DNA from 2 places in the Kitasatospora sp. NPDC057904 genome. Region 2 is predicted to be linked to the other one. Evidence: riboswitches for the same ligand, from Rfam matches in the RefSeq annotation. Region 2 holds a riboswitch; the other holds the start of a gene.

Region 1 (4,475 bases), on a different contig from region 2:
CCGCACCCGCACGCCCGGATCAAGGCCATCGACACCTCGGCCGCGCTCGCCCTGCCGGGCGTGCACGCCGTCGTCACCGCCGCCGACCTGCCGCCCGGCCCGGACGGCCTGCCCGACGGCGCCCCGGCCGGGCCGATCGTCGCCGACCGGCCGGTGCTGGCCTCGGGCGTGGTGCGCCACCACGGCGAGCCGGTGGCCGCGGTGGCCGCCGACCACCCCGACACCGCGCGGCTGGCGGTCGGTCTGATCGTCGTCGAGTACGAGCCGCTGGAGGCCGTCACCGACCCCGAGCAGGCCTTCACCGCCCCGCCGCTGCACCCGGACGGCAACCTGTTCCGCCACCTGCCGCTGCGCAGCGGGGACCCGGACGCGGTCGGCGAGATCGTCGTCGAGGGCCTGTACCAGGTCGGCCGGCAGGACCCGGCCCCGCTCGGCGCCGAGGCCGGCCTCGCCGTGCCGCGCCCGGACGGCGGCGTCGAACTGCACCTGTCCTCCACCGACCCGCACGGGGACCGCGACCGCACCGCCGCGTGCCTCGGCCTGGAGCCGGACCGGGTGCGACTGGTCGTCACCGGCGTGCCCGGAGCGACCTCGGACCGCGAGGACCTCTCCTTCCAGGTCACCCTCGCGCTGCTGGCGCTGCGCACCGGCCGGCCGGTGAAGATGACGCTCACCCGCGAGGAGTCCTTCCACACCCACACCTCGCGCCACCCCGCGCTCCTGCGCTACCGCCACCACGCGGACGCCGAGGGCCGGCTGGTGAAGGTCGAGGCGCAGATCCTGCTGGACGGCGGCGCCTACGCGGACGTCTCCGCCGAGGCGCTGGCCGCCGCGACGGCGTTCTCGGTCGGCCCGTACGTCTGCCCGAACGTCTTCGTGGACGCGTGGGCGGTGCGCACCAACAACCCGCCGGCCGGGCGGATGCGCGGCGAGGGCGCGCTGCAGTCCTGCTTCGCCTACGAGTCGCAGCTGGACCAGCTGGCCGCCCGGGTGGGCGTGGACTCGGTGGAGATCCGCCGCCGCAACGCGATGGCCACCGGCGACCCGATGCCCACCGGACAGGCCGTCACGTGCCCGGCGCCGGTGACCGCGCTGCTGGAGGCCGTCGCCGCCGAACCGCTGCCGGCACTGCCGGTGGACGACCCGGACGCCGAGTGGCTGCTGCCGGGCGGGCCCGGCGGCGCCGGCGACCCGGCCGCCGTGCGGCGCGGGATCGGCTACGCCGTCGGCATGGTGCACATGCTCGGCGCCGAGGGCGAGGACGAGGTGTCCACCGCCACCGTGCGGGTCAGCGGCGACCACGCGACCGTGATCTGCGCGGCCGTCGACTCCGGCCAGGGCTTCGCGACGCTGGCCCGGCAGATCGTGCAGACCGTGCTGGGGGTCGGCGAGGTCTACATCGCGCCGGCCGACAGCGACCAGTCGATCGCCGGGCCCTCCGCCCGCGGGCGGCACACCTGGGTGTCCGGCGGCGCGGTCGAGCGGGCCGCGCTGATGGTCCGCCACCAGCTGCTCCAGCCGATCGCCGCCAACTTCGGGATGTCGGTGGAGCTGCTCCAGATCGCCGACGGCAAGATCACCTCGTACGACGGGGTGCTCGGCATGCCGGTCGCCGAGGCGCTGGAGGGCAAGGAGCTGTGGGCCACCGCGCAGTGCCGCCCGCACCCGACCGAGCCGCTGGACGAGGCCGGGCAGGGCGACGCGTTCGTCTCCATCGCCTTCTGCGCGATGCGCGCGGTCGTGGACGTGGACATCGAGCTGGGCGCCGTCCGGGTGGTCGAGATGACCGTCGCGCAGGACGTCGGCCGGGCGCTCAACCCGCGGCAGATCGAGGACCGGATCGAGGCGGGCGTGGCCCAGGGCGTCGGCCTGGCGCTGCTGGAGGAGCTGCGCACCGAGGGCGGCGTGCTGCAGAACCCGTCGCTCACCGGCTACCGGCTGCCGACCGCGCTGGACACCCCCGAGGTGCGGATCGCGGCCCTGCTGGAGGAGCGGGACGTGGTCGCGACCTTCGGCGCCAAGGCCGTCAGTGCCGTGCCCGCGGTGGTCGCCCCGGCGGCCGTCGCCGCCGCCGTCCGGGCCGCGACCGGTCTGCCGGTGGGGCGCCTGCCGATCCGGCCGGAGGACGCCGTCGCGGTGTGAGAGAAATGCGGAACGAGGAATTGCCGGTCGACTTTCGCAGTCGACCGGCAATTCCTTTTACCGAGGCCGTGACGGGATTCGAACCCGTGTGTACCGCTTTGCAGACGGTTCCCTGAGCCTCTCGGGCACACGGCCAGTGAATTCAGGATGGCGGATTCCGTGAATGGGGTCAACGCTGTTTTGTAAATTCTGTATGGCAATGTGTGCTACCGTCGGGGACAAGTGGCGTTTTCCCGCCACTCCGGACGAGCGCGTCGTACCCGGTGACGACAAGACGGCGCAGTTCAGCGGCAATCCGGCCGCTGTGGACTGCGGAGGTTCGTACCGTCATGGCCTGGCTCGTTCTGATCGTCTCGGGTGTCCTGGAAACCGTCTGGGCGGTCGCCCTGGAGTCGTCCAAGGGCTTCACCCGCCTCGTCCCCGGCCTCGTCTTCGGCGTCGCCCTGCTGCTGAGCATGGGCGGACTGGCGTACGCGATGCGCACCATCCCGATCGGCACCGGCTACGCGGTGTGGGTCGGCATCGGCGCGGTCGGCACTGCGCTCTACGGCATGGCCGTCCTGGGCGACGCGGTGACCCTGGCCCGGATCGGCTGCCTGCTGCTGATCGTCTCCGGCGTGGTCGGCCTGAAGGTGCTCCACTGACCCGGTGCCGGGGCGTGTCCCGAGGCGTGTCCTAGGTCCTGCGGCGGAGTCGACCACCGACTCCGGTCAGGGGTCCAAACACCGGACGGCCCTTACGATATTACGTATGACCACTGCCTCCCCCACCTCGGTCGACTCCGCCCCGATACCCGTCGAGAACGACCCCGGCGGCGGGGTGCTCAGCGGCCGCTACCGCGCCCTCACGCTGGGGATCGTGTCGGTGGTCCTGCTGCTCGCCTTCGAGGCGACGGCGGTCAACACCGCGATGCCGGTGGCGGCCCGGCAGCTGGACGGCCTCGGTCTGTACGCCTTCGCCTTCTCCGGCTACTTCACCACCACGCTGTTCGCCCTGGTCGTCTCCGGCCAGTGGTGCGACCGGCGCGGCCCGCTGCAACCGCTGTTCACCGGCATCGCGGTGTTCGGCGCGGGCCTGGTGGTGGCCGGGACGGCGCCGGGGATGTGGCTGTTCGTGGCCGGGCGGGCGGTCCAGGGCCTGGGCGGCGGGCTGGTGATCGTCGCGCTGTACGTCGTGGTCGGCCGGGCCTACCCGGAACGGCTGCGGCCCTCCGTGTTCGCGGCCTTCTCCTCGGCCTGGGTGCTCCCCTCGATCGTCGGACCGGTCGTCTCCGGAGCCGTCACCCAGCACCTGGGGTGGCGCTGGGTGTTCCTGGCCGTGCCGGCGCTGATCCTGCTGCCGCTCGCGGTGATGGGTCCGGCGCTGGCCCGGTCGGAGCGCGAGCACCCCGTGCCGAAGGGCGCGGAGTTCGACCGCCGCCGCACCGTGCTGGCCGCGAGGGCGGCGCTCGGCGCCGGCCTGCTGCAGTACGCGGGCCAGCGGCTGGACCCGATCGGGCTGCTCCCGGCGGCGGCCGGTGCGGCGCTGCTGCTGCCGGCGGTGCTCGGGCTGCTGCCCGAGGGCACGCTGCGGGCCGGGCGCGGTCTGCCGACGGTGATCCTGCTGCGCGGCGTGGCCGCCGGGGCGTTCTTCGCGGCGGAGGCGTTCATCCCGCTGATGATGGTCACCCAGCGCGGCCTGTCGCCGACGCTGGCCGGGCTCACGCTGACCAGCGGCGGGCTGTCCTGGGCGCTGGGCTCGTGGCTGCAGGGCCGTCCGGGCGCCGAGCGCCACCGCGAGGCGATGATCCGGGGCGGGTTCGTGCTGACCGCGGTGGCGATCGCGGGGGCGGCGCTGGTGCTGGTCCCGGCCGTGCCGGTCTGGGCGGCGGCGGTGGCCTGGGGCGTCGGCGGCATCGGGATGGGGCTGACGGTCGCGAGCGTCAGCGTGCTGATGATGAAGCTGTCCGCGCCGCAGGACGCCGGGGCCAACTCGGCCTCGCTGCAGATGAGCGACGCGCTCGGCAACGTCCTGCTGGTGGGCCTCGCCGGGGTGCTCTTCTCGGCGCTGGGCGGCGGTTCGGTGGCGGTCGCCCACGGGAACGCCGAAGGCGCCGGGTCGCCCGGCGCCTTCGCGGTGATCTTCCTGACGATGACCGGGGTGGCCCTGCTGGGGGCGTTGGTCTCCGGCCGGGTCCGCAGGGCCTGACGGTCAGCCGACGACGGCGGCCGGGGCGGTGGCGGCGGCGGTGGGGGACGGCGGCGCCGCCGGGGTGCCGAGGAAGCTCTCCCAGCCGCCCGCCGGGGCCTGGCCCGGGGCGAGGGTCTGCAGCTTGCGCAGCACCGCCGGGTCCT
Region 2 (4,475 bases):
GGTGCGGGAGCGAGCGCCGCGTGAAAGCAAGCGCGGCGTGACGACTGATTCGCTTGAACGAAAGGGGAGTTGGACCATGGAGCAGCAGACGGGCCCGCGCATCGAGCCCGATCCGGACGATCCGACCTACCGGCAGGTGACGTTCACGTACGACGGCCCGGACTGCGACGGCGTGCTCGCGCTCGTCCACACCGTCACGGACCGGGACCGGCACGCCGGCGACCTCACCCCGCACCTCATGAAACCGACGGGGAGAGGGCGTTGGGAGATCACCTACCGCCTGCGGGCCGACCATCGCGCGTCCTACCAGGTGTACCCGTTCCACGGCGCGCCCCCCGGCACCGCGCGCGCCGACTGGATGCGCGTCCTCGACGACGCCCGGCCCGACCCGCACGGCGGCCCCCTGCTCCCCGCCCGGGACGGCCGGCGGCCCGCCACCGTCCTCAGCCTCCCCGAGGCGCCCGCCCAGCCGTACGCGGCCCGGCGCGACGGCGTGCCGCGCGGGCGGACGACGGCCCGTGCGCTCGACGGGCGCCGGGTGGACGTCCACCTCCCGGCCGGCTGGAGCGCCGACGGGCCCGCCGCGCCGTACGCGGTGGCGGTGCTGCTCGACGGCGAGATGTGGGGCGAGGTGCTGTCCGTCGGCGACACCCTCGACAACCTGGCGGCCGACGGCGCCCTCCCCCCGACGGTCGCGCTGCTCGTGCACACCATGGGCCCCGAGCGCGCGGCCGACCTCAGCTGCAACCCGGCCTTCGTCGACTTCCTCGCCGACCGGCTCCTCCCCTGGGCCGCCCGCGAGTTCGGCGCCACCACGGACCCGGCGGCCACCGTCGTCGCCGGCCAGAGCGCGGGCGGCCTCACCGCCGCCTTCGCCGCCTACCGGCGCCCGGAGCGCTTCGGCAACGCGCTCGCCCAGTCCGGCTCGTTCTGGTGGCCGGACGAGACCGAGTTCGACGCCGGCAGCGAGTGGCTCACCCGCCGCTTCGCCACCGAGGAGCGCCGCGCGGCGCGCTTCTACGTCGAGGTGGGGCTCCAGGAGTGGCTGCTCCTCGCCCAGAGCCGCCACCTGCGCGACGTCCTCACGGCGCGCGGCTACGACCTCGAATACCGGGAGTTCAACGGCGGGCACGACTACGCCTGTTGGCGCGGCGGCCTCGCCGACGGGCTCGCGCACCTGCTGCGCGACCGCCGCCGACCCGGGCCCCTCACCCCTCCGGGGGACCGCCCTCCGCGGGCCCCAGCCCCGTGCGGGCCAGCCAGCGGGCGGGGGAGGTGAGCTCGCGGCGGGTCGGCACCAGGGAGCGGTCCGTCCAGATCCGGTTCACCGTCTCCGTCCCGCCCGCCTCGACCAGCGTGCGCACGAACCGCACCGCCTTCTCGTGGGTGTCCGACTCGGCGCGCACGCCCGGCAGGCGGGACAGCAGCCGGGCGGCCCGGGCCGTCTTCCGCTCCCCCGCCTGGTCCCGGGCCAGCAGCCGGCGCGTCGCCCAGCGCGCGTGCCCCTCCCACAGCGCGCCGAGGACCGGGTCGTCCTCCCGCGTGCCGCCGGAGGTCCGGTGGAGCAGCAGCGCCTCGACCGCGTCCGCCCCCGGCCGGGGGCCGCCCGCGCGGATCTGGGCCTGGTGGGTCAGCAGGTGCGCCAGCACCGCGCGCAGCGGGGCCCGCTGCGGCGCGCCCGCCAGCAGCGCCGGAGCCAGCAGGAGGACCCACCGGCCCTCCTCGTCCTGCACCACCCGGCCGGACGGCACGCAGCTGATCCTGCGGTCGGAGTCCGCCGACGCCGGTCCCTTGCGCAGCGCCGCCTCGGCCTTCTCGCGCTTCGCCGGGTCCGCGACGGCCGCCAGCGCCTCGCCCGCGAGGACGGTCTCGCAGACCCGGCGCACGTAGGCCTCGCGGCGCTGCGCGAACGCGTCCGGGTCCACCAGCGCGAGGCGCACCCCGGGGCCGAGGTCGAGGCCCGTGGTCTCCTCGACGGGACCGGCCAGTTCCCCGGTCAGGGCGCGGGCCGCCTCCGCCAGGGCGTCCCACGCACCGCCCGCCTGCTGTTCGACGACGATCTCGATCTCGATCACGAAGCGGAACTGTACGTCGCCTGGAAAACTCTTCCCACTCGGTGCGCCGGACCGGCCGGAAACCGGCGTCCGGGAAGCGGTCCCCGGAGCGTCATGAGGGCGGCCCGGCACCGTGCTAGCGTCCCGGTGGCGGCGCACCGGCGCGCCCGCCCCGGACGAGACGTGCGCCGTACCCGGCCCGACAAGACGACGCACCGGAGGAGGCGTCATGCCCGACTTCACCCGGGCCGTCCCGGTGCCGCGGCCGCTGGACGTGCGGTGGATCCACGGCTCGCCGTCGGCCAAGCACGACACCGGGCCGGAGATCCAGGTCCACGCGTACGACGAGCACACGGTCGTACTGCGGCAGAACAAGGCCGTCCACTACGAGGCGCCGTTCCTGTACCTCCTGTTCGGGGCCGAGCGGGCGGTGCTGCTCGACACCGGGGCGACCGCCGACGCCGCGCACTTCCCGCTGCGCGCGGTGGTCGACGAACAGATCGAGGCGTGGCTCGCCCGCCACCCGCAGGACGGGTACGGACTGCTCGTGCTGCACACCCACCCGCACGGCGACCACGTCGCGGGCGACGGCCAGTTCGCCGACCGCCCCGACACGACCGTGGTCGCCGCCGACCCGGCCGTCGCATGGCCCTTCTTCGGCTTCGACACCGACCCGGACGCCGTGGCCCTCGTCGACCTGGGCGGCGGCCGGGTGCTGGAGTGCCTCGCCACCCCGGGCCACCACCCGGCGGCGGTCACGTACTACGACCCCTGGACGGGCGTCCTCCTCACCGGCGACACCGTCTACCCCGGGCGGCTCTACATCGACGACTGGCCCGCGTTCACGCGCAGCATCGACCGCCTGATCGCCCTCGCCGACCGCCGCCCGGTCACCCACGTGCTCGGCTGCCACATCGAGATGACCACCACCCCGGGCGTGGACTACCCGATCCGCACCACCTACCAGCCCGACGAACCCCCGCTCCAGCTCACGGTCGAGGACCTCCACGACATCCGCACAGCCCTCACATCGTCGGGCGGCACCCCGACCCGCCACGCCCTCCCGAACCTGATCCTCTGGCCGAGCGAGTAGTCAGTCCCGGTAGGGGACCAGCCCGGACAGGTCCAGCTCGAAGCCGAACGGTTCGGGGACGCGGATCGACTCTCCGCGTGATCAGTCTTCCGGTGGCGGGGGCGCGAGGGCCTTCGGGAGGCGGGTGGCGGGGAGGACAGCGGCGGCGATCGGGAGGGCGGTGGCGAGGAGGGCGATGCGGTAGGGGGTGGGGTTGTCGCCGTCGGCCAGGAGGGCGACGAGGGCGGCGGTCGTCGCGATGCCCAGGGCTCCGCCGAGGGTGCGGACGATCGTGAACAGGGCCATCGCCCGGCCCGTCGCGGGCGGCGGGACGTCGGCGAAGCCGGCGATCTGCAGGGTGAGCACGGCGGTGCCCAGGACCAGGCCCACGGCGAACATCAACGCCCTTACCGCCCACGGGTCTTCGGTGAACGCCAGCGCGGCCAGGACCGCCGCCGCCAGCAGCAGGGCGGGCACGGCCAGGCGGCGCGGGCCGAGGCGGGGCAGGAGGCGGTCCACCGCCTGGGAGGCGGCCATCAGGCCCACCGCCTCGGGGAAGACGCTCAGGCCCGCGTCCAGCGCCGAGGCGCCGAGGGCCACTTGGTAGAGCAGCGGGAGGACGAACAGCGCGCCCATCAGCCCGGCCGACGTCAGCAGCGCGAGCCGGGCGGCGGCGCCGAAGGTGCGGTCGGCGAGCAGCCGCAGGTCCACCAGTGGTTCGGCGGACCGGAGTTGGTGACGCACGGCGGCCACGAGGAGCGCCGTCCCGGTCACCCCGCTCACCAGCACCTCCGGCGACGACCAGCCCTGCGCCGGGCCGAAGCCGAGCGCGTACGTGAGCAGGCCGAGGCCCGGGGTGGCGAGCAGGAAGCCGGTGGTGTCGAAGCGTCCGGCCGGTGGCTCCTCCCCCGCCCGCAGGCCGACGAGTCCGACGGCCACGGTGGCCGCGCCGATCGGCACGTTCACGAGGAACAGCCAGTGCCAGGAGAGGTGTTCGGTGAGGAACCCGCCGAGCGGCGGGCCGAGGGCGGGCATCAGTGCCGTCGGCACGATCAGCACCTTGCCGAGGCCCGCCCGCTCGTGCGGGGCGAAGGCCCGGAACAGCAGCGTCATCCCGACCGGCGTCAGCAGGCCGCCCGCGACGCCCTGGACGGCCCGGGCGGCGGCCAGTGCGCCCAGCCCGGACGCGGCGGCGCACAGCGCGGAGGCGAGCGTGAACGCGGCCAGCGCCCCGAGGAACACCCGCTTCACCCCGTACCGGTCGCCGAGCCAGCCGGCCACGGGCAGGCCGGCGGCGAGGCCGACGAGGAACGCGGTCTCGACCGCGTTGGCCGCCTCGACCGGCCGGC

What was found. A riboswitch is a leader RNA that binds a small molecule or an ion and turns the genes downstream of it on or off. The one in region 2 is predicted to bind guanidine.
Region 1: another riboswitch for guanidine. It lies ahead of ACFVSN_RS33285 (SMR family transporter); the one in region 2 lies ahead of ACFVSN_RS09750 (MBL fold metallo-hydrolase).

Annotation. Positions count from the first base shown of each region.
Region 1 covers NZ_JBHVOL010000017.1:115,899-120,373, reverse strand. Annotated here, with positions in the region: gene ACFVSN_RS33295 (xanthine dehydrogenase family protein molybdopterin-binding subunit) at 1-2,142, shown strand, start outside; tRNA gene ACFVSN_RS33290 (tRNA-Cys) at 2,206-2,277, opposite strand; guanidine-III (ykkC-III) riboswitch at 2,361-2,426, shown strand; gene ACFVSN_RS33285 (SMR family transporter) at 2,472-2,786, shown strand; gene ACFVSN_RS33280 (MFS transporter) at 2,893-4,329, shown strand; gene ACFVSN_RS33275 (hypothetical protein) at 4,333-4,475, opposite strand, start outside.
Region 2 covers NZ_JBHVOL010000003.1:210,006-214,480, reverse strand. Annotated here, with positions in the region: gene ACFVSN_RS09760 (alpha/beta hydrolase-fold protein) at 77-1,279, shown strand; gene ACFVSN_RS09755 (zinc-dependent metalloprotease) at 1,209-2,075, opposite strand; guanidine-III (ykkC-III) riboswitch at 2,202-2,271, shown strand; gene ACFVSN_RS09750 (MBL fold metallo-hydrolase) at 2,284-3,147, shown strand; gene ACFVSN_RS09745 (DHA2 family efflux MFS transporter permease subunit) at 3,229-4,475, opposite strand, start outside.